Regions from separate parts of the Brevibacillus sp. BC25 genome, predicted to be linked through region 1. Evidence: riboswitches for the same ligand, from Rfam matches in the RefSeq annotation. Region 1 holds a riboswitch; each other region holds the start of a gene.
What was found. A riboswitch is a leader RNA that binds a small molecule or an ion and turns the genes downstream of it on or off. The one in region 1 is predicted to bind S-adenosylmethionine.
Positions count from the first base shown of each region.

Region 2: it holds a riboswitch for S-adenosylmethionine, as region 1 does, so the genes downstream of both, PMI05_RS10980 (homocysteine synthase) here and PMI05_RS18000 (MetQ/NlpA family ABC transporter substrate-binding protein) in region 1, are expected to answer to the same signal.
Region 3: it holds a riboswitch for S-adenosylmethionine, as region 1 does, so the genes downstream of both, PMI05_RS15495 (aminotransferase class I/II-fold pyridoxal phosphate-dependent enzyme) here and PMI05_RS18000 (MetQ/NlpA family ABC transporter substrate-binding protein) in region 1, are expected to answer to the same signal.
Region 4: it holds a riboswitch for S-adenosylmethionine, as region 1 does, so the genes downstream of both, PMI05_RS08480 (BMP family protein) here and PMI05_RS18000 (MetQ/NlpA family ABC transporter substrate-binding protein) in region 1, are expected to answer to the same signal.

Region 1 covers NZ_AKIX01000062.1:48,267-55,786, reverse strand. Annotated here, with positions in the region: gene PMI05_RS18025 (ABC transporter ATP-binding protein) at 1-33, opposite strand, end outside; gene PMI05_RS18020 (YxcD family protein) at 210-503, opposite strand; gene PMI05_RS18015 (hypothetical protein) at 491-925, opposite strand; gene PMI05_RS18010 (methionine ABC transporter permease) at 1,075-1,737, opposite strand; gene PMI05_RS18005 (methionine ABC transporter ATP-binding protein) at 1,737-2,774, opposite strand; gene PMI05_RS18000 (MetQ/NlpA family ABC transporter substrate-binding protein) at 2,817-3,647, opposite strand; SAM riboswitch class I at 3,749-3,851, opposite strand; gene PMI05_RS17995 (hypothetical protein) at 4,072-4,428, shown strand; gene PMI05_RS17990 (ABC transporter substrate-binding protein) at 4,626-5,699, shown strand; gene PMI05_RS17985 (nucleoside hydrolase) at 5,784-6,713, shown strand; gene PMI05_RS17980 (ABC transporter permease) at 6,740-7,520, shown strand, end outside.
Region 2 covers NZ_AKIX01000038.1:70,527-78,046, forward strand. Annotated here, with positions in the region: gene rnjA (ribonuclease J1) at 1-804, opposite strand, end outside; gene PMI05_RS10960 (hypothetical protein) at 903-1,673, opposite strand; gene PMI05_RS10965 (YqzG/YhdC family protein) at 1,777-2,115, shown strand; gene PMI05_RS10970 (SCO family protein) at 2,112-2,738, opposite strand; gene PMI05_RS10975 (rhodanese-like domain-containing protein) at 2,820-3,131, opposite strand; SAM riboswitch class I at 3,443-3,549, shown strand; gene PMI05_RS10980 (homocysteine synthase) at 3,640-4,944, shown strand; gene PMI05_RS10985 (helix-turn-helix transcriptional regulator) at 5,104-6,153, shown strand; gene PMI05_RS10990 (MFS transporter) at 6,150-7,376, shown strand; gene PMI05_RS10995 (MoxR family ATPase) at 7,425-7,520, shown strand, end outside.
Region 3 covers NZ_AKIX01000052.1:35,846-43,365, forward strand. Annotated here, with positions in the region: gene typA (translational GTPase TypA) at 1-545, shown strand, start outside; gene PMI05_RS15465 (glutathione peroxidase) at 614-1,087, opposite strand; gene PMI05_RS15470 (YlaH-like family protein) at 1,319-1,645, shown strand; gene PMI05_RS15475 (hypothetical protein) at 1,656-1,931, shown strand; gene PMI05_RS15480 (hypothetical protein) at 2,124-3,521, shown strand; gene PMI05_RS15485 (DUF5665 domain-containing protein) at 3,531-3,872, opposite strand; gene PMI05_RS15490 (pyridoxamine 5'-phosphate oxidase family protein) at 4,011-4,469, shown strand; SAM riboswitch class I at 4,544-4,663, shown strand; gene PMI05_RS15495 (aminotransferase class I/II-fold pyridoxal phosphate-dependent enzyme) at 4,758-5,921, shown strand; gene PMI05_RS15500 (PLP-dependent aspartate aminotransferase family protein) at 5,918-7,105, shown strand; gene PMI05_RS15505 (YhcN/YlaJ family sporulation lipoprotein) at 7,130-7,520, opposite strand, start outside.
Region 4 covers NZ_AKIX01000030.1:7,597-15,116, forward strand. Annotated here, with positions in the region: gene PMI05_RS08475 (ABC transporter ATP-binding protein) at 1-1,107, opposite strand, end outside; gene PMI05_RS08480 (BMP family protein) at 1,246-2,274, opposite strand; SAM riboswitch class I at 2,475-2,597, opposite strand; gene PMI05_RS08485 (methyl-accepting chemotaxis protein) at 2,733-4,208, opposite strand; gene PMI05_RS08490 (DUF3298 and DUF4163 domain-containing protein) at 4,364-4,981, shown strand; gene PMI05_RS08495 (MarR family winged helix-turn-helix transcriptional regulator) at 5,183-5,596, shown strand; gene PMI05_RS08500 (hypothetical protein) at 5,647-5,922, opposite strand; gene PMI05_RS08505 (hypothetical protein) at 5,897-6,229, opposite strand; gene PMI05_RS08510 (NAD(P)/FAD-dependent oxidoreductase) at 6,413-7,520, opposite strand, start outside.

The DNA.
Region 1 (7,520 bases):
GATGTCCAGCTTTTGCGTGTATAAGCGCTCCACAATGGGCCAACTCCTTTTTAAAAAAGTATGTACGTATATAATCAATCGTAGTAATGATAATCATTTTCACTAAGTTAAAGTATATAACGGAACGAGGTCAAATTCAATATGTAAAAAGCCAACCTGCTCACATGCGTGAACAAATTGGCCTTGGGTTAACAAATGATTATCCAGTGTTAGTAGGTGATATGAGCGATGATCCCTTGTTCGTCGTCCAATACCAGCTCGATACCGGCAGAATAAGGGTTGCGCTGCATCTGGGTCTCCAGGTAGTAGCGAATCGCTTCAATCATATTCATCTCGATGAAGACTTGTTGGCGTTCCATCCAGTGTACTTCAGCAGAGAAGCCATACTCTTCGTCCCACATCAGCTCGACGGAGATGTCTTGTGGCTTCAGCTGCTTTTTGTAGGCTGCGTGAATGCAGATCGCATTAATGATATCTTGTTCGGAAAATGTTATCTTTTCCATGCGTTCAGTTCCTGTTCTTTCTCACGCTTGTTTTTGAAGTAGACGATCACTTTGCGGATCAGGATAATCACAGCGAGGATCGCCATCAGGTTGATCATGAAGCCAAGGATGGAGCCCAGGATACCCATGTCACCGAACAGGGACCCGAACAGCAAACCTGCCAGACCACCAATCATGAGACCTTTCATGAATCCGCCGCTTTTGCTTGCTGTAGCAGCAGGAGTTGTTGTTGTACCTTTATTAGTTGAAGCATTTACATTCGTATCTGCTTTGTTAGGCGTTTGCGTGTTCGTAGGAGCAGTATTAGAGTTGAAGGATTTTTTCCCGGACTTATAGCCTTTCGCGTCGGCATGATCAATGAATCCTCCGGCTGGAGCGAGTACGAGCATTACGGCAACCAACATCATGATGAGTTTTTTCATGTTATTTGAGTAGCCCCTCTCATTTAAATGACTTGTATATATAAGTTTACATGAATATCGAGCGGAATTCCAACGAACTTTCAGTGACGATCGGTCTAAATACCTACAAAAAAGCCCCTGACAAGCGATCTCGTCAGGGGTTCTTCGATTTACGCGCTCTTTTTCAGTTTTCGGGCTGCCCAGTTACCCAACGATTGAATGAGCTGTACCAGGACGACGAGGATAATGACGGTAATGATCATGACTTCGATGTCCCATTGCTGGTAGCCGTAGCGCAAGGCGAGATCGCCGAGTCCGCCGGCACCTACTGCCCCAGCCATAGCAGTAGCCCCAATCAAACCGATGGTTGCGATTGTCAGGCAGAGGACGATGCCAGGCCGTGCTTCACGCAGCATGATGCGAAAAATAATCTGCGTCCGGGATGCGCCCATCGCCTGGTACGCTTCGATAACGCCACGATCTACGTCATGCAGGGCCGTTTCCATAAGACGTGAGATGTAAGGTGACGTATAGACGATGAGCGGTACTATTGCTCCTTCAATCCCAATCGAAGTGCCCACGATCAACTCCGTAAAAGGAATGATGGCGACCATCAGGATGATAAAAGGCAGCGAACGCACAATGTTGATGATCGTATTCAGGGTGTGATAGATGATTTTGTTCGGGAAAAGGTGATTCGCTTGTGTGATGACCAACAGAATCCCGAGCGGAATTCCGATCAACGTCGCAATGAACAAAGAAATTCCAACCATGATGACAGTTTCTTGCAGAGATTGCCCGAATACCGGAATCATTTCAATCAGACGCTCCATTAGCTCCGCACCTCCTCTGGTGACACAATATCTACACGGTAGACGGATTCGCGCAAGTAGCGAATGCCATCCTGAATGGCCTGGTCTTCACCAGAAATGTGCAAAAGCAAAATGCCGAGCGCCGTTCCCTTAATGGTTGTAATCGAGCCGTACAACAGATTCGTACTAATCGGAAAACGTGCCGACAAGGTACCAAGAACAGGATCGAGAGCAGCATCACCGCGAAAGGCAACGCGAACAATTTTGGAAACGGGTCCGGTTTCTTTTATCTTGGACAAAATCTCCTGTGGTACCTGATCGTCGAAAACCGTTTTGATAAAATTACGGGTCGTTTGCTCTTGCGGATTGCTGAAAACATCCAGAACAGAGCCTTGCTCGATGACGACGCCATTTTCCATGATGGCTACCTGGTCGCAGATTTTTTTGATGACCTGCATTTCATGCGTAATTAGCACGATGGTCAGGTTGAACTTTCGATTGATGTCGAGCAACAGCTCCAGAATCGATTCGGTCGTCTGCGGGTCGAGAGCGGAAGTCGCTTCGTCACAGAGCAGGATTTCCGGATCAGTCGCAAGCGCACGAGCGATGCCCACCCGTTGCTTTTGTCCACCGGATAGCTGAGAAGGATAAGCGTTTGCTTTATCAGACAAGCCAACCAAGCCGAGAAGGTCTTCTACCTTGCGCTTAATGACATCTTTGGGGACGCGATTCATCCGCAAGATTTCCGCGACATTGTCAAAGACATTATAGGAAGAGAGCAGGTTGAAGTGTTGAAAAATAATCCCGATCTTTTTGCGAGCTTGCCGCAGCTCTTTTTCCTTGAGGGTCAGCATGTTCTGGCCATTGACGATCACAGAACCGCTAGTCGGCTTCTCCAACAGGTTGATGGTACGGAGCAGGGTACTTTTCCCTGCTCCGCTAAAGCCGATAACCCCGTAGATTTGCCCTTTTTCCACCTGCAGGGATACGCCCTTCAATGCTTCTACCTGCTTGTTTCCTACTTGATACGACTTATGAATATCGGTTAGCTGTATCATAACTAGTTCTCCTTGTTGTTCTTGATGTTCCTGGCGTCGACCTTACCAGGACGGCAGTACAGCTCCTTCAAAACGTTCGTCGATGAATTTTTTCACTTCTTCCGAACGGTAGATGTCCACCAGCTTTTTGACAGCTGGGTTGTCTTTGTTGGTTTCGTTGGCTGCCAAAATGTTTACATAGGGAGAGTCGGCCGTCTCAGCGAAGATCGCATCTTTTTGCGGGGAGTAGCCGGCTTCCATTGCGAAGTTCGTATTAATCGAAGCGACTTCTACGTTCTTCAGCGAGCGTGCCAGGAAAGCAGCCTCCAGCTCTTTGAATTGCAAATTTTTTGGATTTTCTACGATGTCCAGTGGTGTTGCGTTGTCACCCACGCCATCCTTGAGCTTAATCAAACCAGCTGCCTGATAGAGCAGCAGGGCACGTGCTCGGTTGGTCGGGTCGTTTTGAATGCCGACAACGCCGCCAGCAGGGATGTCCTCGACTTTTTTATGCTTGGTGGAGTACAGGCCCATCGGGTACGTCACGGTTTTTCCGACCTCGACGATCTTTGTTTTGTGATCTTGATTGAACTTCGCCAAGAACGGGATGGTTTGGAAGCTGTTTACATCGAGATTTCCTTTATCGAGAGCTTGGTTCGGCTGTACGTAATCGTTGAAAACGACGACTTCGACGTCGAGCCCTTTGCCTTTTGCGACTTCTTTTACTTTGTTGAGAATCTCTTCGTGCGGGCCGCCAGTGACGCCTACCTTGAGTGAGGTTTGTTCAGCAGCAGTGCCGCCGTTAGCAGGTGCAGCTTCTTGTTTACCGCCGCAAGCCGTTATGAGCGATGCAGCGAGCAGCAGTGTAGTGAGCAGTAGACCAGTCTTTTTCATGAAAATACCCCTTTTCTCTGGATGTAAGATGGAATAGAAAAAGCCTCTTCCGACAGAAGAGGCGAAGACTGCGAGTATGTATCCACACTGCAACAATACCTCTCTTATCTGTCGGAATAAATTCCGCTGGATTTGGCACCGTATCGTTTGCGATAGGTTGCCGAGGTGTCATAGGGCCAGTCCCTCAACCTCTCTTCATAAGAGAATGTGCTATGAAATTATCATTCCAAACATTGTTGTTAATTCTTATTTGGATAGTTGGATTATAACGACTGATTTTTTAGGTGTCAACTGTTTTTGCAAACGAATGACTTGGTGGAAAAATGTGAAATTGATCTAAATACGAATATTCTATTGAAGAATTGAAAAATCATTTGTATAATGAGAGCGAATGAACCCGATACCAGCTATCGCAGGTGATGACATGACTCTAGTGGACTCCAATGAAACCAGAAAAAAGCTGTCTGCCATCTATAATGAGATAGCAAAAGAGTTGTTCGGATTTGGAACGACTCTGCTCCGAGTCACGATTGAAAATCAGATGATTACGTTCCAAGCCAAGCATCGCCGCTCTCCGCGCTCACAAGCGTTGGAAGGAGAAGCACCGGCCCTCAAGCTCGAAGTCGATTTTCGGATGTCCCTTCTTTATAAGAAGAGACTGCGGGAGCGATTGGAAGAAGAGATGGGGTTGCCGTTGGAAGCCGTGCTGCGGGACTATGATGCGCCTACACAGTGGGCGATCACAAATGTTATTTTAGCTGAATCAGAACTGAATACCTGACGCAATCGTTCGGATTTTTTCTTTTGATCTATCTTAAGGGGAGACCGTAGACTTTGCGTAAAAACGGGTGTCACTTCTCTTTGTTTACGAAGAAAAGTGCTCTTGTTTAGAATGATAAGTTCTAATCAAGGGTACTTTTCTTTTTATTGTATCACCATATTTTGTCATCAAATGAACCCAACTGGAGGAGAATTACGATGAAAAAATTACTTGCTGGAATCCTGTCTTTTTCTATGATGTCACTGGCTCTCGCTGGCTGTGGCAGCAATGATCAACCACAAGCGGGAGGAGCTGGCGGCGAAGCCAAGGGTGAGCCACAAAAGCTGGTCATCTCCACATGGGGCTTTTCCGAAGACTTTTTCCGCAAAGAAGTATATGAGCCGTTTGAAAAAGAACATAACGTGAAAATTGTGCTGGAAATCGGGAACAACGCAGAGCGTCTGAACAAAATTCGCCAAGGAAGCTCCGATGTAGACTTGATCTACCTCTCTGACTACTATGCACAGCAAGGGATTGAGAGTGGCGCATTTGAAAAAATCGACCGCAGCCGCATCCCGAACATGGATCAAATCTACGACATCGCCAAAGCACCACTGGGCGAGGAGTACGGTCCAGCTTACACGATTGGCCAATTCGGGATTGCCTACAATCCAAAGCTCGTGAAAACCGAGATCAAGGATTGGAAAGACCTGTGGAACCCAGAGCTGACGGGCAAGCTGACACTGCCTAGCATTACGTCCACAACTGGCCCGATGGTTCTCGACAGTGCTTCTACGGTCGCGGGCAGCAAGGAATTTAACGAGGATCAAGCCTTCGCGAAAATGAAAGAAGTCAACCAAAGTGTAGTGAAGTTCTACGATAAGACTTCCGAATACGTGAACATGTTTGGTCAAGAAGAAATCGGCGTAGGACCGATCATGGAAATGTACTTCAAAGACATCAAAGCCGCTGTTCCAGAAGCTGTTTTCGTACAACCTGCAAGCGGCGGATATGCGGTCATGAATACGGTTAACATCGTAAAAGGCTCGAAAAACAAAGCACTGGCTGAAGACTTCATTAACTACCAGCTGAGCAAGGAAGTTCAGGAAAAAACAGCAAAAGCAAAAATCGATTCTCCTGTAAACAAGTCTGTTCAACTGACAGAAGAAGAAGCAAAAGGCGTAACGTACGGGGAAGAAACCGTAAGCAAGCTGAAAATGCTGGACATGAAATTCGTTAACGAGCACTCCAAAGCATGGATTGACCGTTGGAATCGTGAAATCACGCAATAACGAACGATAGAAAAACAAAGGTCGAGGGTATAGACAATTTCGGATATACCCTCGTTTTCATGATGAACGTGAGGAGGACCACTCGTGCAAAAGATCATTCTTGACGTGGATACGGGCATTGATGATGCGCTTGGCATTATTCTCGCTGTGAAGAGCGGGCAATTTGATCTGGTTGGCATCACTACGGTGAATGGCAACGTATCGCTACGAAAAGCCACAGAAAACACATGCAAAATTCTCGATTTCTTGCAAGTCGGCGAGCAAATCCCTGTTGTCTGTGGAGCATCTGAACCTCTGCTGCGGCCGTTGTTTTTCGAGCACGCTGTACATGGTGAAGATGGCTTGGGAGGTGCCCTTGCCGGAGTTCCGATTTACAAGGAACCGACTGCTGGCTTTGCTCCTGATTTCATTGTGGAAAACGTACTCGCGCATTCCGGAGAGATTACGCTCATCATGACGGGGCCGCTGACCAATTTGGCACTGGCGGTGAAAAAATGCCCAGAGCTGGTCCAACACGTCAAGGAAGTCATTTTCATGGGTGGAGTGGTCCGCGAGCATGGCAATGTGACGCCGGTTGCGGAGTATAACATGTACGTCGATCCTGAGGCAGCCAAGGTTGTGTTTCATGCTGGATTCCCGCAATTGACGCTGGTTGGATTAGATGTGACGCGAAGAGTGTTGCTAAACGAGGAGCATATTCGCGAGCTAGGAGATACACCGATGGGCGAGTACGTAAGACAGAGTACGTCTGATTACCTCCATCGCTATTTCGGGCGAAATGGCGTCTATGCGTGCGCCATGCATGATCCATTGGCTGTCGCAGTCGCACTCGATCCCAAGCTGGTGAAGACGCAGAAACTGTATGTAGATATCGAAACGAGAAGTGAGCTGTGTGATGGGCAAACGGTTTGCGACTTTCAAAACCGCCTGAAAAAAGAACCGAACATAAACGTCTGTCTGGACGTAGATGCAGATGCGTTCTTTGCGCGTTTTATCGGCGCATTGAAAGCCTGACGATACCGTGAACAGGAGTTAATCAGATGAGAAAAACGGGTCTTTATTTATTGCTGTTGCCGGGTGTGCTGTTTTTGACGCTGTTCATGGTCATTCCAATCGTGATGACGATTGCATCCACCTTTTATCAAGATGGTAGCTTTACGATTCAAGGCTATCTGCAATTTCTTACCGACGCGTACTTCCTGAAAATTATGCTGACAACGCTACAGGTCAGTCTGGTCACGACGATTGCGTGTGTTCTGATTGGTTTTCCTGCCGCGTACTACATTTCCAAGCTGGGCCCACGCAAAAAGGGTATCTTGCTGGCATTGGCGATTTTTCCTTTGCTGACTAGCTCTGTCGTGCGGTCGTTCTCTTGGATGATTATTCTCGGAAAAAAGGGCTTATTGAACAGCTCGTTGCTTGCAATCGGGCTCATCGATAAGCCGTTGGAAATATTGTATACGCCGACTGCGATGATGATTGGTTTGATTCATCTGTTCCTGCCGCTGATCATTATTACGCTGGTAGGGGTGATGGAAAACATCGACCCAGATTTGCTGAAGGCGGCGGAGAGCTTGGGTGCTTCCAAGTTAACTGCCTTCTGGAAGGTCATTGTGCCACTTAGTGTACCGGGACTCATCATCGGTAGCATTCTGGTGTTTGTCGGAAGCTTGACCGCCTACACCACGCCTGCCCTGCTAGGTGGAAAACAGCGGGTCATCTCCACGTTCCTGTATCAAAATGCGATTACGCTCAATGACTGGCATTTGGCATCCGTCATTGCCACGATCATGATTGTCATTACATTTGTCGTCATCTATT
Region 2 (7,520 bases), on a different contig from region 1:
TCCAATCAAGAAAACCTTTTCCATACTGCGACCAATAACCGCCACTTTGCGATTGCATTGCTCGGCAGCGTCTACCACCTGTTGCAGGCGATGCACGTTGGAAGCAAAGGTAGCCAGGATGATGCGTCCACGCGCTTTGCGTACCACATCGAGAATCCCTTCCCCTACCGTTCTCTCCGACATCGTAAATCCAGGACGCTCACTGTTCGTACTGTCGGACAAAAGCGCCAAGACGTCTCCACTCGCACCAATGCGTGCAATTTTTCCGTACTCCGTTGTTTGTCCGACTGGTGTCATGTCAAACTTGAAGTCACCCGTGTGAATGACCATTCCCTCAGGTGTATAGAGCACAACTCCCAGGGAATCCGGAATACTGTGGTTCGTACGGAAGAATGTCGCCTTCAGCTTGGCAAAAGGAATTTCCGTATCTTCCGAAATTGGAATCAGCTTCACTTCGTTTTGCAAACGGTGCTCTTCCAGCTTCGCCTTGACCAAGCCCAGGGTCAGACGACCACCGTAAATCGGCACCTTGATTTGCCGTAAAATATAAGGAATCGCTCCGATGTGATCCTCATGTCCGTGCGTCAACAAAAGTGCTTTTATCTTATGCTGGTTGTCCTTCAGATAAGAAATATCTGGGATAACCAGATCAATACCAAACATTTCATTCTCGGGGAACTTTACCCCGCAGTCAATAATGATGATTTCGTCCTCATACTCGACGCAGTACATATTTTTTCCGATCTCGCCGAGGCCGCCCATCGCGAAAATCTTAACGTCGCTCAATCTCTTTCCTCCTAACATCGTCGTGCATGATTATGGGAATCCGAACCAAGCATGCCATTCTTATTATATCACAACGTAAGACGTTCGTTTCACACAGTCTTGTCTATTCCACACATTCATCTTCGGTCAATAATCGAATACTGATACTTCAAATCAGTAACTCTTTCATCGGTAACGACACTGGCTCTCGCCCAAAAGTCGTGCTTTGCATAGGAATCGCCCGTCCATACCTCCGTAATTTCTCCTGAAGAGAGCTTTAGTGGTACGGCTTCGACTTCTTTTAATACGGCGCCACTTTTGTTTTGCAATCGCAGTTTCAAATCAATCTCCAACGGCTGATCCGATTGATTCCGTATCAGGATCAGACTTGAATACGGATACCCGGCACAATTTTTGGTACAGTCTTGTTTGCTGTATACGATGGCGAGATCAATAGGCTTCTCATTATCCATCTTCGCCGCTTTCCATTGGTCTTTTGCTTTTTGTACGACGGTGACGTACTCCGCTTTTTTCAAAAAAGGCCCCATGCCTAAAAAGGCAGCAGCAAAAAAGCTAAACAAGCCAAAGGCTGTGCATAGAAAAACGAGGTTCATTTTCCAAAACTGTTTTCTCATCATGATCAAAAAGACAATATACATGAGGATACAAACAAACACCAACAGGATACAAAAGTATAAAAATACCTCCAAGTCTGACTCCGTGGGTAACACCGGAATGCCATACTTCATTTGCCAATGTACATTCGCAGCGAAGCAGCCTCCGTAAATCAATACGGCAGAAGCAATCGTGAGCCCCCATTTTTTCCAGAAAGGAGGCTTTTGAAAAATGGCCGCAAGAACCCCCACCAAAATAGGAAGGCCAAATAAGGGAATGAGCAAGTAATGCATCGAAAACCTCCCGCACTTCATTGTCATTATTTTCTACGAATGATATGCCGAAAAGTCTTCAAAATACATGGCAAACCATTTCGAAAAGGAGAGGGATAAGTAAGTGCAAGCCGCTCGTCGCCTATTTCGTTATCGGAATATGATGCCCCTTCTCTCCACTGTACTTTTCCTGTTCCTCTTTCAGCCGTTCCCTACCTATGCCCAGCCTCCCTATGCAAAATGGGGCAGGCTCGCGATGCAGGAAACGATGAAGCGATATCCAAACGCTCAAATTGTGGACTACCTACATGTCGGACGAAAACAAAAAACGCCCACCACGTCGGAAGAGACGTTTAAGCTCTTGCTTCAAGAAGGCAATCGCAGGTGGGCGTTACTCGTTTATATTGAATTCGTGAATCAGACAGAAGAAGTCGTAAACATCTCCTATGAGGAGACTCACTAGTCAGCGAGCTGTTCCATCTCTTTCATCATGATTTCCATGTCCATGTCAGCTGCCATCCCGTACGCGCGGCGCATGTTTCCATCTCCATCCACAAGGAACATGCGAGCCGTATGGGCATAAGAACCATCTGGCTGCTTCATGACCATCAGACCAAAATCCTTCGTCACTTTCTCTACAGCCTGAGCGTCCCCGCGCAGGAACTTCCAGCCGCTCTGATCTGCCTTGAACTTGGCTGCGTACTCCTGCAAGACTTCCGGCGTATCGTTATCAGGGTCAAAGGAAATGGAGATAAACTCTACTTTGTCTCCGAACAGTCCCTTTTCCTTCAACTGATCTTGCAGCTTGGCCATGTTGTACGTAGTCGCTGGACAAATATCCGGACACTTGGTAAACATAAACTCCACCAGTCGTACTTTGCCAGCACTTTCATTAAATGTATAGGTTGTTCCGGCACTGTTGTCCAAGGTGAAATCCGCGATGGGCTTCAACACTTCGATCTTCTCTTCTGTCATATACTTATAACCAAATACTCCGACGATAGCCAAAAGGATAATGCCAGCTAACACAGGAAACCAATGTTTTTTCATCGCAGATTCATGCTGCAATTGTGTTCCTTCACTCACGGGTTGCTTCCTCCCTGCTTGTCCCATGCGAGATGCCTCCTGATTACACACGGGAGGCATTCACACTGTTTCTATCACTTCTTACTGTTCCACTTCACCTGGCCATGCGAGCATGCCGCCAACCATATTCGCCACGTCATACCCTTGTGCACTCAAATACTCTGTAGCTGTATTGCTTCTGGCACCACTACGGCAAACCATCACAATCGGAATGTTCTTATCCAGTTCATCGATACGGTGCGGCAAAAAGCCGAGTGGGATCAGCTTTGCCTCTTTGATATGACCTGCATTCCACTCATCGACTTCACGAACATCAATGACTTGCAGCTCCTCTTTGGCTTCCAGCTTTTCCAACAGCTCTTGTGGTGTCATTTCCTTTACTCCATGGCTCATCGCTATTTATCCTCCTATATGTACGATCAGATCAGTTGTAACCACCTCCATGATATCATACGCTTTTTTACTTTTCTAACGCGAAGAGCACTTGGCTTCACCATACATCCATGCTCCCTATTTTCTACCATTATCTCCTATTTCGCTGCGACAGTAGCCACACGGGATGTGAACAGCTTGAGGCAAAAGCGTTACAAATTAATGGCATGAGTGAACACCTTCCATCTATATATACATAAAAACCTCCCTGATAACTTACTATTATGCGTTGACAGCGAGGGGATATTTTCATACAATTACGACAACAACTTTTCTCATCAAGAGCGGTGGAGGGACAGGCCCTACGAAACCCGGCAACCAGCAGACTAGCTGCATGGTGCCAATTCCTGCAGAATCCAGTGATTCTGAGAGATGAACACAAGCCCGTGCATGATCGGAGCCTTCTTCTTCTCAGGAGAATGCTCCGTTTTTTATTAGCCGATTTCCCATAGTAAAAGGAGAGATGGACATGTCCGATCAACAACAATGGAAGCCAGAAACACTTGCGGTACACGGTGGACAGGAGGTTGACCCTGTAACAGGCTCACGTGCTGTTCCGATCTATCAGACGACCTCCTACGTTTTCCGTGATACGGAGCATGCAGCCAACCTGTTTGGCTTAAAAGAGTTTGGGAACATCTATACGCGCATCATGAATCCGACGCAGGATGTATTTGAAAAGCGTGTTGCCCTGCTCGAAGGTGGTGTTGGTGCACTCGCGACCGCATCCGGGCAAGCTGCCATTACATTCGCCATCTTAAATATTGCGCATGCAGGAGACGAGATCGTCGCTTCCAGCAGCCTCTACGGCGGTACCTACAACCTGTTCGCCCACACTCTTCCCCGCCTCGGTATCAAGGTTCATTTTGCTGATCAATCCAATCCGGAAAATTTCCGTACCTATATCAATGAAAAGACAAAAGCCGTGTTCTGCGAGACGATCGGCAATCCGCGCATTGATATCGCTGATATCGAGGCGATCGCCAATATTGCCCACGAAAATGGCGTGCCTTTGATCGTGGACAACACCTTCGCGACCCCGATTTTGTGCCGTCCTTTTGAGCACGGGGCCGATATTGTCGTGCACTCCACCACCAAATTCATCGGCGGCCACGGAACAGCAATTGGCGGTATCATCGTAGACTCTGGAAAATTCGACTGGAGTAACGGAAAATTCCCAGGTCTGACTACACCAGATCCAAGCTACCATGGCGTCGTCTATACAGAGGCAGTCGGTCCACTCGCTTATATTATCAAAGCGCGCGTCCAGCTCCAGCGCGATATCGGAGCGGCTGTTGCCCCAATCAACTCCTTCTTGTTCCTACAAGGATTAGAAACACTGCATCTGCGCATCGAGCGGCATAGCCAAAACGCCTTGGCAGTAGCCAAATTCCTCGCCAACCACTCTGCCGTAGAGTGGGTGAGTTATCCGGGGCTGGAGTCAGACTCCCAGCATGAATTGGCACAAAAATATTTGCCAAAAGGTACTGGCGCGATCCTGACCTTTGGAATTCGCGGTGGCGTTGAGGCAGGAAAAACATTGATCGAGTCAGTGAAGCTGTTCTCCCATCTCGCAAATGTCGGGGACTCCAAGTCACTCATCATTCATCCAGCTAGCACAACACATCAGCAGATGACAGAAGAAGAGCAGGCAGCAGCCGGAGTGACTCCGGGACTTATTCGCCTCTCCGTCGGCACAGAATCGATCGACGATATCCTCTCTGATCTGGAGCAAGCCCTGCAGCGTGCGTTGCAATTATCCACGGTCGGTTAACCATACCTATACAAGGAAAGAAGAATCACGTGATCTCTTTGGATAGAGGTTTGTGATTCTTCTTTTTACTTTTTTATTTTTGTTCGAAAAACATTGAATTTCAAATTCGATATTTTTATAATATTATCATTCAAGAAAATTTTAGGAGAGTGGATATACGTGAAAGTTTTGAACATCGGAAGTGAACGGACAACGTATCGCGTGGAGATCTCGTATTCTCCTTTATTCGAAGCTGCCTTGGGAATCGCTGCCGCTACCTACGATCAATTGCATCACACGATGGAACACCCTCCTGCCTACTGGCGTCAACTGTTGGACGAGCTGTCACCCTCTGTACGGCAAGAGGTCGACTATGCGAAGGAGCACAACACGTGGAAGACGCTTTTGCAACTGCTCGATCTTTGCCCTTTCGCTGATCTGGATTCCTTTCTCTCGTATGTCAGAGAACTCTCAACAGAACAGCTCCGATACGAGGCCCTCCCTTATCTAGGTGAAAATATGCAGGAAGCACGGCGGAAGGCTGCACAAGGAAACAAGGATGATTGCTCTTCTTTGCAGGAAGCGTGCCGCGCGCACCTCTTTTTTGAATCGTATATCGAACATATTACTTCCGTTGATGCAGAAGAGCTGCGGAGTCATATTCTCCGATTGATGGAAGGCTGGTACACCACTCATATCAAGCCGCATGAGGAAGAAATCGTTCGCATGCTAGAACGGGATTGGTCGCAAAAGCAAAGCAAGCTAGGAAAGCTCAACCCGGAAGCCTTGGTGGAGTATGCAACGGGATCGAGCTACCTCCCAGAGCCTGCCGTGACACGCGTACTGCTGATTCCACAAGCGATCTATCGCCCGTGGACCGTACAGGCCGATGCTGTCGGGACGAAAATTTTTTATTACCCTGTTGCCGACGAAAATTTGCACGATGCTGTAGATCCTAATCAACCACCTCCTTCACTGGTACAAGCCTTAAAAGCACTCGGTGATGAGCACAGGCTGCGCATGGTCAAAATGCTGGCGGAAAAGGATCTGAGCCTGCAAGAGATAACAGATCAACTCTCCATGGCGAAATCGACAGTGCACCATCATCTGTCCATGCTGCGGTCTGCCCATCTCGTTGAAACAGCAGGCTCCCGTTACAGACTCCGCCGCCATACGCTGGACAAGCTCCCCCTGATGTGGGATGAATTCCTGGACAGGAGCACCCCATGAACCAAACCGCGGTACAAGCCTCTGTCTGGCAGCAGCGCTCTTATCGTTGGATTCTTTTCGGTCAGCTCATTTCAGAACTCGGCTCCTCACTTGGTACCCTGGCCAATAGCTGGCTAATCTATCAGGCAACAGGCTCACAAGGTGCGGTCGGACAGATGTGGCTGCTGTATTTCTTGCCGTCGCTCGCTATTCAGTTGGTAGCCGGACCGTACATCGACCGGTTCGACAAGAAGCGTGTCATGATTTTTTCTCAATGGATGCGAGCTGCTGCGTTTTGTTTGTCCTTTGCGGTCATTACTTCCGGGACAGAATCGCTCTGGCCGTTGTATTTCACTGCCTTGATCAACGGTCTCGTTCAACCGCTGTATGTACCAGCAAGCCAATCGCTCCTCCCTGCTCTGGTCAAAAGAGAGCAGCTCCTCCAAGCCAATGCCTATTTGGATAGTGTCCTGCGAATTGCCTTGATTACAGGACCTCCTTTGGGCGGGATTCTCGTGGCGAGTATCGGCGGTGAGTCCGTACTCGCATTAGTCGCGATCAGCTATGCACTCAGCGGATTCTTTCTGGTTCTTTGTCCATTCGCCCCAGTGGATACCGCCAACAAGAAGCAATCGTGGTTTGTCATGTTTAAAGCTGGTCTTGTGATTTTTTGGGAGAAACCCCTTCTGCTCTGGCTTGGCCTGTACTCGGCTCTCGTCCAATTTGCTGTCGGCGTCACACTCGTACTAAACCTGCCTTTTGTAGCTGGCGAGCTGCAAGGCACCTCGTTTCATGTAGGCTTGTTTTTAGCTGGTTATCCTTTGGGATATTTCTTCGGCTCCTTGCTCATGCCTCGCTTCCGCAGCAGCCTTGGACAGCCCCTGATCATGTTGGGATCACTGGTATTAGGTGGCTTAAGCTTTGTTGCAATAGGCTTTACCCATGACCTCTGGCTCGCCATCACCATCGAACTACTGGCTGGTCTGTTTGCTCCCTTTTTCCAAGTACATAGCACAAGCCTGTATCAGCTACACGTTCCTTCCGAGCTAATGGGGCGTGTACTGTCTGTCCGCCTACTCATCGTGCGTGCGACGATGCCCGTCGGTATTTGGCTTGGCGGACAGCTGAGCGATCAGGTTGGGATTCGCCCGCTTTACATCTCTGTAGGTGCCGTCATCGTGCTCGCAGCGCTTACGGGAATACTATTTCGAAAATTTGTAACTAACAGGATATTCCATATATAATAAAAACCGTATGACTGCTAAATTTTGAATGTAAAAAGGAGAATTTTCATGACACATCCGACATTGGATAGCCTTCAGCATGCTATCAGCAGCGTCATCGTGGGCAAGGAAAGCCAGATCCGCCTATTGGTAACGGCCTTGCTC
Region 3 (7,520 bases), on a different contig from region 1:
ACGGCTTCGGACAAGTTCGTCTGGAATTCATTATTCCATCCCGTGGTTTGATCGGATATCGTACAGAGTTCTTGACGATTACACGTGGTTACGGTATTCTCAACCACTCCTTCGACAGCTATCGTCCACTTGTACCAGGAGCGGTAGGAGGACGTCACGCAGGGGTACTCATTTCCCACGAGACAGGAACAGCTACCACGTACGGCTTGATGTCCGTTGAAGATCGCGGAACAATGTTCATTCAGCCAGGTACAGAAGTATACGAAGGAATGATCGTGGGCGAGCACAACCGCGACAACGATCTGACCGTTAACGTATGTAAAGAAAAGCATGCGACCAACGTACGTTCTGCGACTAAGGATGAGACTGTCAAAATGAAGACTCCTCGCATGTTGTCTTTGGAAGAGGCACTGGAATATCTGAACGACGATGAGCTGTGCGAAGTAACACCTCAATCCGTTCGTCTGCGCAAAAAATATCTGAACAAATCAGATCGTGAGCGCTATGAGAAGCAAAGACGCTATGAAGCACAACCGCAAGCGTAAGATAGAAAAGAAAAGAACGCCACTTGATCCTGTTTGGGATGAAGTGGCGTTTTTGTTTGGGCTTGTCCTTACAACAAACTCTCGATATCAGAGCTGAGCTCTTCAGGTTGAGTACGAGCACTGATGCGTTTTACGATATGACCGTCTTTATCCACGATGAATTTGGCGAAGTTCCATTCGATATCTGGATTTTCTTCGTTCGGGGCGTGTTCCTTCAAGTACTGATACAACGGGTGAGTACCAGGACCATTGACATCGATCTTCGCAAACAGCGGGAACGTCACGCCGTAATTGCGATCGCAGAACGTTGCGATTTCTTCTTCTGTTCCTGGCTCTTGTCCAGCGAACTGGTTGCAAGGGAAGCCGAGAATGACGAGACCCTTATCCTGATAACGCTCATACAGCTCCTGTAGCCCTTTATATTGAGGGGTAAGGCCGCATTGGCTGGCGACGTTCACGATTAGCAGGACATGCCCTTTGAAGGCGGACAATGTCTTCTCTTCACCGGAAATCGTTTTGACAGCAATATCATACAAGCTCATCTTATTCCCACCTTTTTCTACTGACATATCCTCATCATAGCATGTACGGCGAAATTCATGCCAGCAACATGGAAGGACCTACCGTTTTTTGACACAGAATCCACCACCTGATAAAGTAAGAAAGATAGCGTTTTCCTAAGAAAAAAGGAGTGACTATTCGCTTCATTCCGCCTATGAGGTGGCATGTGAAGTGGTAGGAGTTTCACCGCTTGAAGACAGGAGAGATAAGTGATGGACTGGATACAAATCGCATCAACCTATGTGCCAACTAATCCAGATCAGCTCACAGGATATGACAGCTTTCGCATATGGGCTGATAAATATCGGGCTTGGATTTTGTTTGTGGAATTAATTATTGTCTATTATCTTGGCTTTGCTACCCGTATCCGTATGCCAATTTTGAAAACCTTACTCTTGTACATCCTTTTATTTGCTGGAGCTCTCATTTTCGCTATTTTGGATGTGCAGCTACCTGTGAAAAGTGCAATGCTGGTGGCGATCGCGATTCTCGTGATTGTAAAGGTACGGATCAAGCCGGAGCAAACTGGTCGAAAGTGAGGAGAGCCACGTGAAGCGTGAAGATGCACTTTTTAACTGGCTCCAAATTCAAGTGGTTGCCCATGCGCGACCAGAAGATCGCTCTGCTTTGGAGACAGCTGCTTTTTTCTTGCAATTGCTGCAAGAGGATCATCAAATGAGCGATATCGGCTATCGTCAGGAAGGTAGCTGGTACGTGCTATTTGGGAACGCTGATTCACAGTCCGTGGAAGTGCGATACCCTGCTGAATCAGTCGAATCTTTATTGGTCGCGATTGAAAGTGAACCCAAGTTCAACTGTAACTAACCGGGACAAAGACTCCCCCTAAACTTGCCGAAATGATTCGGAGGTTGGGGGGAGTTTTTTTGTATCAAGGGCTTTTCATAGGTAATAAGATGCGGTTTTTAGGATGATGCAACTTTTGAAAATGATTTCCCGTCAATATTCATGCCCCAAGCAACCAGGGGGATTTTGGCAGACTAGAAGGGGGAACTACCGTTGAAAAAGTACATGACCAAGCCCGTATTAGCAGTGGTGACAGCTGCAGGTATTCTTGGCTGTTTGACGCCAATTTTTGCCAATGCAAGCTCGATTGCTAGTCCAAGTGCCACAAAGGTAGTCATGAATGACGAGGGCAAGCAAGTCACACGCTACAATCTGAAAGAACTTGCCCAAAATGATCCAACCACGTTGAACATGCTCTTGAAAAATCAAGCGGACAACTTGTACATCATTGTAGAAGAAATCAACTTGAATACGAAGCTCCAAACGTTTATGGAAGAAAACAAAGCGGAGTGGGAGCGTATCTACAACGAGTACTACAGCGATATTTGGCTGGAAGTGCGCCTGACAGACAATGATCAAGAAATCGTGAGTGTAAATGCCAAGACTGAAAATAACAAGGTGTACATAAAGGGGATTGTGACTTCGGATGTCACCAAAGTGGTTGTGAAAAAGCCGAATTCCGACATCATTGAAGTCGTGCCGACCAACGAGCACTCTTTTACGGTCAGCTTTGAAGCTCCTGATGCATCTTATGAACCGTATGTAACCGTGAGTGCCTATGCAGGCAGCAAGTTGGTTGATAGCGAAAAGGTAAAGATCGTTCCAAAAGCAGAAGAAGATAAGGAAATGATCATCCATACCATGTCTGTATTGGATGCGAAGAAAAAGGAATTAAAAGTAAAAGGAATTGTCAAGCAGGGGGCAGACAAAGTAACTGTCACCTATAATGGCGTGAAAAAAGACGCAAACGTGAAGAAGCTGTGGGATGGCGTAGGCAGCTTTACGGTTTCAGTAAAGGATGTACAAGCAGCAAAAGATCAAAAAGCCTTGATTGAGGTTTACGAGGATGGCAAGAAGATTGATTCTGAATCCGTTCAGGTAGAAATCGTTAACGCTCCTGACAAGGATCAAGCGTCCGTATATGCCATCAAGGCGACTGCTGTAAACAATCCTGCCGCCAAATCCATTCAGGTGAAGGGGACAGTAAGCGGCTGGAATAAAAAGGACGATACAGAATTGTTTGTGATCGCTCCTGACGGGAAGAAAAAAGAAATTGAACCGAATGACAAAGGTGAGTTTTCTTTGACGTTGTCTTACAAGGATCGTTCCTTTAGCGCCAAATCGATTCAATTCGCATTGTATGAAGACGATAAGCTGGTTAAGAAAGCTGACGTTGCATTAAGCACAAAAGTCATTGTCGAGCCTGTGAAGCCAACAGATGACGATGAAGACGATGATGATGACAAAAAGAAAAAAGAAAAAGGGAAGCAAAAAGATAAGCATCCCAACGGCAACGCGTATGGCTATTGGAAAAAGCACGGTAAGGAATGGAATGATGACCACGATGATGATCATGACGACGATGACGATCGTGACGACGACAGAGACTAGTCTCTATCGTTAAGGCCGCTGCTTGTAAGTCTCGACGTACTCCACCAATTGTCTGATGTAATCCCCCAGAATGGGGATCGAAAGAAATTGCGTCAAGAGGGAGCCGAGGAAAGCCAAAACGATAGCAGTACCAATTGTCAATCCCAGACCCCGGGCAAGACCTGCGAGGAAATTAATCCAGAGCAGCTTGCGCGGGGCTGTGTAATTTTGGATCACATCTGCTAGTCGAATATCTTCCAGGAACATCGCAATTTTATGCATCCGCTCATTTACCTTCCGAACTTCCTGAAGCTCTTCAAGTACTTGGTCAATTTGCTGCATAAGGCGGTCTGTAGGCGACAAGCTGTCCATCCCCTTCCATCATTCGGTATTGTTACCTACCAGTCTAGGGAAAAAGACAACCAGAATCAAGGTGGAGAGGAAACGTTTGCCTATCAGCTAAGCGAAGGGTAAAATGAACGTACAAAACGTTTGTTAGGAGGCTTTAAAATGGCTGAAACTGTTTCCCAATCTCTTTCCGAAGATTTATTCAAGCTCTTGCAAAAGGAGCGTTTTGTTACCTTGGGCACAGTAGACCATGAGTCAGGGGCACCATCGCTCAGCTCCTTGTCCTGGACGTATGCTGTCAGCGCCGATACGATTCGTTTTGCCGTGGATAATCGCTCACGTATTTTGGCTAATATTGCGAAGGAACCACAAGTTGTCCTGCATTTGATCGGTGCCGGCTCGTCTTTCGCCATTAATGGTCGTGCTGTCGTCAAAACAGACCGACTGGAAGGTGTTCCGCTCAAGCTGGCCATGGCAGAAATCAAGATTGAGGCTGTTCGTGATATTATGTTTTACGGTTCCCGTATTTCCGTAGAACCACAATATGAAAAGACGTATGACAAAAACGCGGCAGCGAAGCTGGACAATCAAGTTATGACCGCTTTGAAAGATGCAAATTAACGGGTGGAAATAAATTGTTGACAAGAATCCTGCCGATCCTTTAGTATTAGGGTCAATCAAATTGAATAGCAATCTTCTTATCCAGAGCGGCGGAGGGACTGGCCCGATGATGCCCGGCAACCAATCACCTGTATTTTATCAGGGAGATAATGGTGCTAATTCCTGCAGAGTTATCAAACTCTGAAAGATGAGAAGGATTTGCTTACGGTGACGTAAACAAAGCCTTCTTTCAGAGGAAAGGGGGCTTTTTTGATGCCCTCGTACATTATTGGAGGGAGAGAAATAGACATGAAATTGGAAACAAAATTGATTCAGGCGGGCGTAGGCAGAGACGAAAATACAGGGGCGGTGAGCTTTCCTGTTTACTATGCAACGGCTTATCGCCATCCTGCCTTGGGCCAGAGCACTGGATATGATTATACACGCACAGCTAATCCTACTCGCACCATTTTGGAGGAGACCATCGCTGAAGCGGAATCAGGAGATGCAGGATTTGCTTGCGCCTCCGGAATGGCTGCTGTTCATACCGTCATGGGTTTGTTTTCCCAAGGGGATCATCTGATCGTTTCACTCGATCTGTACGGGGGAACCTATCGATTGTTCGAGCAAGTGCTCTCTCGTTACGGTCTGACGTTTTCGTACGTGGATTTACGTGACATTCGTGCACTCAAAGATGCGATTCGCCCGGATACAAAGGCCATCTTCGTCGAGACGCCAACCAATCCGCTCATGCAGATTACCGATATTCGAGTAGTAACACGATTGGCGAAACAGCACGGGCTCCTGACGATTGTAGACAACACATTCTTAACCCCGTATTGTCAACGCCCACTAGAGCTTGGTGCAGATATCGTCTTACATAGTGCAACCAAGTATTTGGCAGGACATAACGATGTGCTGGCTGGACTCATCGTAACAAAAGGGGAAGAGTTGTCGGAAAAAATCCGGTTTTTGCACAATTCAATCGGTGCTGTACTCGGACCGCAAGATTGTTGGCTTCTCGTTCGCGGGATGAAAACATTGGCATTGCGGATGGAGCGCCATCAATCCAATGCCTTGATTGTCGCGGAAAAGCTGCGTGAGCATCCGGCAGTAGCGGAGGTATTTTATCCAGGTCTGCCAGAGCATCCGGGACATGAGATACAGGTGAATCAAGCGACTGGGCATAGTGGGATGGTATCGTTCCGCGTATGTGATGCAGAGCAGGTGGGATTGTTCCTGCAAAATCTGCAAATCGTGTCCTTTGCAGAAAGTCTGGGTGGTGTCGAGTCATTGTGTACGTATCCGGCGACGCAGACTCACGCCGATATCCCGCAAGAAGTAAGAGAGCATGTCGGTGTTTGTGATCGATTGTTGCGACTGTCGGTTGGCATCGAGCATCCAGATGATGTCGTAGCCGATTTGTTTCAGGCATTGAATGCTAGTTTGGTCGTAGGGGGGAGTGTACGATGAATTTTGCAACCAAGATCCTCCACGGTTCAACTTGCATTGACCCGTTCACAGGTGCGTCGTCGGTTCCGATTTATCAGGCTTCCACATTTCATCAGGCTGATATCGATCAGCCAGGTACATTCGATTATGCAAGATCAGGCAACCCGACCAGGCAGGCTTTGGAGGAAGCCATTGCGTTTCTGGAGGGAGGCGCACGCGGTTTCGCGTTCTCATCTGGCATGGCTGCCATATCCAGCGTGTTCATGTTGTTTTCAGCTGGAGACCATGTTGTAGTGGCGGAAGATGTATACGGTGGCACGTTTCGGTTTTTGACCAAGGTATTGTCGAGAATGGGCATCTCTGTTACGTTCGTGGATGCAACAGATACAGAAGCCGTTCGTGGGGCCATTACATCTGCAACGAAAGGGGTTTACCTGGAGACCCCCTCCAATCCCACCTTAAAGGTGACAGATATTGCAGCGGTTTCTCGTATCGCGAAGGAGCACGGCTTGCTAGTCATTGTCGATAATACATTCCTTACCCCGTATTACCAGCGGCCATTGGAGCTTGGCGCAGATGTGGTCATTCATAGTGCAACGAAGTTTATCGGAGGGCATAGCGACGTCGTTGCAGGTCTGGCTGTGACCAGAGAGGCTGCGTTAGGGGAACAGCTCTACTTTATCCAGAATGGCATGGGAGCGATTTTGGGTGTGCAGGACTGCTGGCTCGTGATGCGTGGGCTCAAAACATTGAAAGCCCGACTGGATGTCAGCACGAAAACAGCCGCGAGCTTGGCTGACTGGTTGTCTTCGCATCCACAGGTAAGCCGAGTCTACTATACAGGACTGGCGGATCATCCCGGCCATCTGATTCAAACACAACAAGCGACTGGTCATGGGGCTGTTCTTTCTTTTGATGTTGGGAGCCGCGAGCGAGCAAAAGCGTTGTTTGATCGCGTGAAATTGCCGATTGTGGCTGTCAGCCTCGGGGCAGTGGAAACGATTCTCTCCTACCCAGCTACGATGTCGCATGCGGCGATGCCTGCTGAGGAAAGAGCTGCAAGGGGAATCACGGATGGTTTGATCCGGTTGTCAGCTGGTTTAGAGGATCTCGATGACTTGGTGGCAGATTTGAAGCAAGCATTGGATCAGTTGCCATCTGAAGCGATCGTCCATAAAGAAAAAGAGGTATTCTCCCGGGCTTAAATCCGGGGGATACCTCTTTTTCTTTTAAGGTGTTCCTGTACGATTTGCGTTGATCTTGTTTTGTCCTTGCGGTTCTTTGTGCATACGTTTTTCTTTTACTTGAGAAGGGGTTTGTTCGCGGGGCTGCACACTGCGCGGTAGTTGCGGTATGATCCGACCAACGATATCGGCTAACTCTTCCGTAATTCCGGCAACAGGACGACCGCGACGAATATCATCTCTCATCTCCCGTAACCGTTGTACGACGGCAGGGTCTGCGGTTACGACAGCGTTTGCTCCTTGAGGGTCTTCTTTCAGCGCTTCCGCAACCGTATACTTAATGACGCCGACTTCTGGGCGATCCAGATTCGGGTCCACAGTAATACCGACTACGGCATATTTGCCCAAGACCACAGCAGTCGCGCTGTGTACCCTT
Region 4 (7,520 bases), on a different contig from region 1:
AACAACGCCGCGACGGTTGTAAGCAGGCTTTCGCTGATAGCCCATCAACGCATTTTCCTCGACGCTTGAGAGTTTGGCCGTTCCCCACAGGTAGCGATCCTCCGGAATATGCGCCAAGCCGGCATCCCGAATGGTAGCTACTGATTTGTTCGTCACGTCCTTGCCGCCTAACCGCACCGTGCCCTCCTGTGCCGCTCGCAAGCCACTGATCGCTTGCAGCAGCTCGGATTGACCATTCCCGGAAACACCTGCAATTCCTACGATTTCCCCGTGGTGCACGGTAAAGCTGACTTGATCGAGCAGTGTCTGCTTTTCTCGAACCGTGAGATTCTCCACCTGCAACAAAGGACCTTTATCCAGAGGAACTCGCTCAGCTAGCTCCTGCAATTCACGTCCGACCATCAGTCTGGCTAAATCGTCCGCGTTGGTTTCTGTACGGGATACCGTTCCCGTCACTCTTCCTCCGCGCAGTACCGTAATACGATCCGCTACCTCCATGACCTCCTGCAACTTATGTGTAATCAAAATGACGCTCTTGCCGCTCTCCGCCAGGTTTCGAATCGTTTGCAGCAGATCACGTACCTCCAGCGGGGTAAGTACAGCTGTCGGCTCGTCTAGCACGATAATATCCGCTCCCTGATACAGGACCTTCAGAATCTCGACCCTTTGCTGTTCCCCAATCGAGCAATTCGCTACCTTGGCCTGCGGATGAATCGGAATGCGATACTGCTCACTAAGCGCCCGCACCTTGTCCTCCGCGTCATTTCTTTTGAAAAAACCCGCTTGATTCGGCTCGTATCCGATCACGATATTTTCAGTCACACTGAATTCTCCGAAGAGCATAAAGTGCTGGTGAACCATCCCGATTCCATTTCGAATCGCGTCCTCTGGTCCGCGAAAAACAACTGGCTTGCCGTTTAACACGATCTCTCCCGACGTCGGTTGCTCCATCCCGTACAGCATCCGCATCAGTGTTGTTTTGCCCGCTCCATTTTCCCCGACAATCGCGTGGACTTCTCCTGCTGCCAGTGAGAACGACACCTTGTCGTTGGCGGTAAAATCTCCGTACTTCTTGGTCATGGCCCTCATTTCCAAGCGATCGGTCATTCCCACTCCCTCATTTCTGTACGTCCTTTTATGAAAATGGAAGACCGACTACACAGCCGTAGTCGGTCACATCCATCACTGTGCACAAGCTATAAATAACCGTTCAAAAAGTTGGCTTTTCAGCACCGAGCTACCTTTTTAGAACTGGTCTGGTACTTTGCGAGTGCCCGCTACAATCTCATCGTTGATCGCTTTCACTTTATCCACCACTTCTTGTCCAATAAAAGCGTTCAGAGGCGTTTTGCTTTCGTGCGTGACATAGGTTACGCCAACACCTTTTTCTTTCAAGCCGTACGCAACAACACCTGGTTTGAACGTTCCTTCTACAAAGTTCTTCACGGTTTCATAAGCTGCCGCGTCAGTCCCTTTCAATTGGGACAGAACAATATGCTCTGGATCAATCGTCGTACGGTCAACGTCCTGACCTGCTGTGAAGAAACCTTTTTCCTTCGCTGCTTCGAAAACGCCGAGGTCGCCTACTGCTGCTGCACCGTTAATGAAGTCAGCGCCTTTGGAAGCTTGGAGCAACGCCAATTCCTTCGCTTTTGCCGGGTCAGTGAAGCTACCTACATAGTTGACCATCAGCTCTGCTTTTGGATTCGTCGCTTTCAAGCCCTCTTCGAAGCCAACTGTCCATTTTTTCAACTGTGGAATATCAAGAGCGACAATCATACCCACTTTGTTCGTTTTCGTTGCCAGACCTGCTGCTGCTCCCACCAGGTAAGCCGCTTCCTGCTCGCGGAAGGTAACACTGCGAACATTTGGCAAATCCACTACAGTATCAATAATCGCAAAATTACGGTCAGGATTTTCGGTTGCTACTTTTTTCAATGCATCCTCTGATGTAAAGGAAGAAGTGATGATCAAATCATAATTTTCTGCAACAGCCACGCGCAGATTCTCTTCAATCGCTCCATGGTCTGTAGATTCAATCGTTTTCACTTCTGCGCCCAGCTCTTGTGCGGCTTTCTTTGCACCTTCATCCATTTGTTGGAAGAACGGATTCACACCGATTTTCTCGGGCAAAATCAAGGCAATTCGCTTTTTGGCCGCGCCCTCTTGTCCTGCTGCTTGTCCTCCTGGCTGATCTGCAGGTGCGCTTGTGCCAGTCGAGCACCCTGTTGCCAATACTGCGAATGTCGTTAATGCCAGCAATAACTTCTTCATGATGTATCTCTCCCTATCCGAACTTTACGTTTTTCTTTATCCTATTAGGTAATGTACGGCTTTTTACCCATTTTTTCAATACCATTTACGAATATTATCTTATAAAATAAATTTATCGTTCGTTTATTACCTCCTTCCTTTTATAAATACAACAAAAAAACTCTTCCCGGAGGAAGAGTTTGCGTACGTAGCCGTTCTCTTCCTCATCTGTCAAAACCATGGTACAGGTTTTGCAGGAATTGGCACCTTTCTGTTCATGCATAGACATGATCAGTGGTTGCCGGGCATCATCGGGCCAGTCCCTCCGCCGCTCTTGATAAGGTAGGTAAATATATTTAGTTACAATGGAATTCATTCTAGCAGAACGGTTCAAAAATGCAATTCTTTTTTCTTAATTCCAAACACTTCTAAAAGTGAATCGAAGTTTAAAAAGTCGTCTTTTACTTTTTAAACAACCTTTAATTTACGTGAAAGGTTTGCTGGAGACGATGAGACAATGTATTCAGCTCGCCCAGCTCTTCCGTAATCTCACGCACTTTTTGATGCTGGTTTTCTGCTGTCGCAAACAGCTCTTCTAAGTTGGCTACGGATTCCTCGGTTACGGCTGTAATGGTCGACATCTCGATGGCAACTTCGCCGGAACGTACTTTTACCCGGTCCATGCTGGAGCTTACTTGATCAGCTGCTTCCAAGAAGGCCATCATCCCGGCACGCACTGCTTCGATAGAGGCCACTGTTTTCACGGCCAGCTCTTGGCCTTTTGCAACAGACGTTTCCCCATTGCTCATATGCTGCACCGCATTCTCACTTTCCTGATGGAGAGATTTCAGAATGTCGGTAATTTCCTGCGTAGCTGTCGCGCTTTGTTCCGCCAGCTTGCGTACCTCATCCGCTACAACAGCAAATCCACGTCCATGCTCGCCTGCACGAGCCGATTCAATCGCCGCATTCAGCGCCAAAAGATTCGTTTGTGTCGCGATCTGATTAATAGCGCCGACAATTTCCTCTACGCGATTCGCCTGACGATTGAGCTGGTGAATCGTAGAGGCTGCTACATTAACTGCCTGCACAATTTGCTCCATCTGCGAGGACAGCTCGTTCATCATCTGAACGCTTTCTGTCAGACGACGGTTATTTTGTTGCGATTCCGTTTTCATTGAGTTGGTCTGTGTTGTGACTGCCTCGATTTCCTGGTCGATGGATTGAACCTCTTCTTCGATCTTCACCGTAGAATTCGCCTGCGATTCCATACCTGTGGCGACTTCCTTGAAGGCTACCATCATTTCATCTGTATTGCGCTTCGTACCTTCCGCATGTTCATGCACATGATCACTTGTACGATCCAGTTGCTCCGTCATTTGCTGGATGTTCAAAAGCATTTCTCCCAGACGGCGCTCCTTCTCTTCCGCTTCCTGCCTTGCGTCATCAGCTTTTCGCAAGGAGGCTTGTCCGGCGAGACACAGATACGTGACGGCTCCCATCATCATGAGAATCGTGACAATACGCATAAGCAAATTGAGCTCCGAAAAATCACCCTCGAAAATCTCGTAGGTTCCTGTGTAGAACCCGATAACCGTGACAATGATTTGGGTAATTCCCGCTGTTACGACTAGCTTCCAATCCAAGTAGGCTGCCAAAAAGCCCATGACGATAAAGGCGAGGAAGGTAACCTCCTGGTAATCAGTAAAGTGATCGAATGAAATCGCATAAAACATGAGTCCAATTGCTACCAGATAACGAATCACAAGACTGTCTTTGCGAATGAAATAATACGGCGAAACAATTAGAGTGACCAGCAATCCCAAGGACGTCACTTTCCAGAAGTTCACATCCACTTGGTAGGCAATGAGTCCCGCCATCCACAAATGATTCCATAGGATAAAAATCATAAAGCCTTCTTTTTCAGTCAAGGTATTGCGAATCAATTGAATCATAACCGCCCCCCGTTTCCTTTTTACTTATGTATCGGATTCTTTCCCCATTATATAGCCAAACCTTTGCCAAATTTGTGAAAAAAGTAAGAACAGCCAAAAACAATTTCGAATAGGCTATTACACAACTCTCACGTACAGGAGGCAAACGGAGAAAAGTGGAACTCAATCAATTGCCAGCTACTGTGCTGACACGGACGATTAGCCGTCCGAACACCACGATTTACTATCCCCAATTGGCAGGCCTAGCCAACCAACAAGCGGAAAAAGATATCAACCGGGCGATTTATCAAACGGTTCAAGGCTTAATTCACGAACAACAACGGGTCCAGGTACCGGGAAATACAGAAATGCAAGGAAGCTACGAAATCAAGACAAACGAACGCGGTATTTTCAGCGTCGTGTTGAGCAACTACGCCTACACACCGCAAATGGCTCACGGCATGACCTTCCTCGGGTCGATCACCGCAGATATCCAAACAGGCAAGCTGTATACGCTGCGTGAATTATTCAAGCCAGGAAGCGATTACGTCAAGGTGATTTCCGAAAACATCAAGCGTCAAATCAAAGAAAGAAGCATCCCCACACTCAATGGCTTTACTTCGATTAAGCCCGATCAGGATTATTACCTCGCCGACAAAGCACTGGTCATCTACTTCCAGTTGTATGAAATTACACCTTACTACGTCGGTTTCCCCATGTTCCCCATTTCGGTCTATGAACTGGAGCCGCTCATCAATGAAAAAGGACCATTGAATATCTTGTCCGCAGATTAATCCTCCACCGTATTTTTCACCCAGGTGAGTGTCTTCTTCCATGACACTCGCCTGGTTCTATTTGTGTCAGAAAATCCATTATTTCGCCATCGAATAAACGTTTACTTATATGTACGAAACTGCTAGTATGTTATTGTACATATTTACTTAAGCAATAAAGTGTACGATATATCGGACCAGCTTTCCTGGAGGTATATACTCATGCAATATTATGGTCATCGAATTAGCCAAACCGCAAGAATATTCAGTAAATCTTTAAATGGGACTATGTCTCCCATGGGATTATACAGTTCGCAATGGGGTATTATCCTTTGCTTGCATTATCGCGAATCGCTCACCCAGGTTCAATTGAGTAACTACCTGAATGTGGAAGCGCCGACGATTACCCGGACACTCACCCGATTGGAAGAGATGGGCTGGATTATTCGCTCAGAGGGCGATGACAAGCGTGAGCGCTATGTGTCCTTGTCCCCGCAAGCAGTCGAACGGTTCCCGGAATGGCTGGAGGCTGCCAAAGAGCAAGAAGAGCTGGCACTCCGCGGCCTTGACGAAGCAGAACTCGCTATCTTTAACCGCGTATTGAAGAAAATGAACGATAATTTGCAGCCATTGTAGCAAGTAAAAAATGACTTCGCCCAAAAGCAGTTTGGTGAAGTCATTTTTTGTTAGCCATTTTGCCTTGTGCTATGGATGATGGTGTTGAGCTCTTGTTCCAATTGAATCAGTTCAATCTGTATCTGTTGCTTTTGCAATTGTTTTTTCTGTTGCAGCACTTGTTTTTTCAAATCACTTGATTCTTTGTCATTTTTCTCGTTCGCTGTAGAAGTATCCTGGTCCGGTTCCACCTGTCCAGTCGAGCCTATCGCAGCCAGGAAGGCACCCAGAACTGCAATCCACCCGCCTACCGCTACCAGCTCATTCGCCAGATTTTTTTCGATCATCCTTCTTCCCCCCGTTCTTGGATGGATTCTCCTGTAAATTCTTCTTTATATCTTGAACACTGTCTCGTAATTGGGCAATTTGCTGTTCAATTCGTTTGAATTGCATATCTTCATCATTGTCATTGCCATTTTTGTTTTTCCCATTGATTTGCTTGTTTAATTGGATGAGGGGCTGTATCGACTTCTCATTGTTGCAGGCAGGCTTTTGACTTAATCTGGTTGTTTTATCAATGGCGAGTATGACAAAGCCAATCGAAATAATCCAAAGTGCTATTACAGCGGTATCATCATCATCACAAAAAAACATAGATACCTCCATGCCAACAAAAAGTCGTAGTTTAATTATTGGCCCTTCTATACAATACGCTTCTGCCTAATTCCTCGTGACATCGGGACCATCACTTTCCTGATATTGTTCTGTCATGAAAAAAGGCTCCCCACCAAGCACAAGCGTGCCCGGCAAGAAGCCTATTTGTTATGATCGTATTCGTTATTGCATACGCTTCGCGATATTGCGAGCCATCCAGACCCCAGCAGCTCCGGCCTGTGCCAGACCACGCGTAATTCCGGCACCGTCCCCGCCACAGAACAATCCCTTGATTTCTGTTTCGAATTCCTCAGTCAGTTTTGGACGTGCCGAGTAGAATTTCGCTTCCACTCCGTAGAACAATGTGTGCTCGGAAGCAATTCCCGGCGTTACCTTGTCCAGTGCTTCCACCATCTCGATTAGACTTTTCATCGTATTGTAAGGCAACACGAGTCCCAGGTCACCCGGTACCGCTTCCTTCAGAGTAGGCTCCAGGAAGCCTTCCTTAATGCGCGACTCTGTTGAACGGCGACCGCGCAAAATATCGCCGTACTTTTGCACGATGACCCCACCGTTGGACAGATCATTCGCTCGCTTGCAAATTTCTCTCGCGTACTCATTCGGCTTGTCAAACGGCTCTGTAAATGTATGAGATACCAAGAGCGCAAAGTTCGTATTCATCGAGCCCAGCGCTGGATCTTTGTAAGAGTGCCCGTTTGCCGCCATCACTCCACTGTGGTTTTCCACGACCACGTGACCCGATGGATTACTACAAAACGTCCGTACACGCGTTCCGACAGATGTATTGAAAATGAATTTTCCTTCGTACAAGTGCTCATTGATTTCGCGCATGACGACATCGGACGTCTCCACACGTACGCCTACGTCGACTTGATTGTTGTACATTTTCAGGCGGCGCTTTTTCAGGATATTGGTCAACCATGCGGAGCCATCGCGACCCGGTCCGATTACCACGTAATCAGCTTCATACTCTTGGCCGTTTTTCAAGACGACACCTTTTACTTGATGTCCGTCTGCTTCTTTCACCGTAATGATGTCCTCGACTTCTGTCTTGAACATCATGTCGATATGCTTCTTCAAATGCTCGAAGATCGACTGGAGAATCTCCAGGTTTTGCTCCGTTCCCAAGTGACGCACCTGCGCTCGCAACAGCTTGAGTCCTGCTGCATAGCCACGCTGCTCGATGCTCTTGATCGTCTCGGTGGTCGGGTCCGTAATCGATTGAGTAGCTCCATGCTCCAAATTGATTTCATCCACGTATTTGATCAGC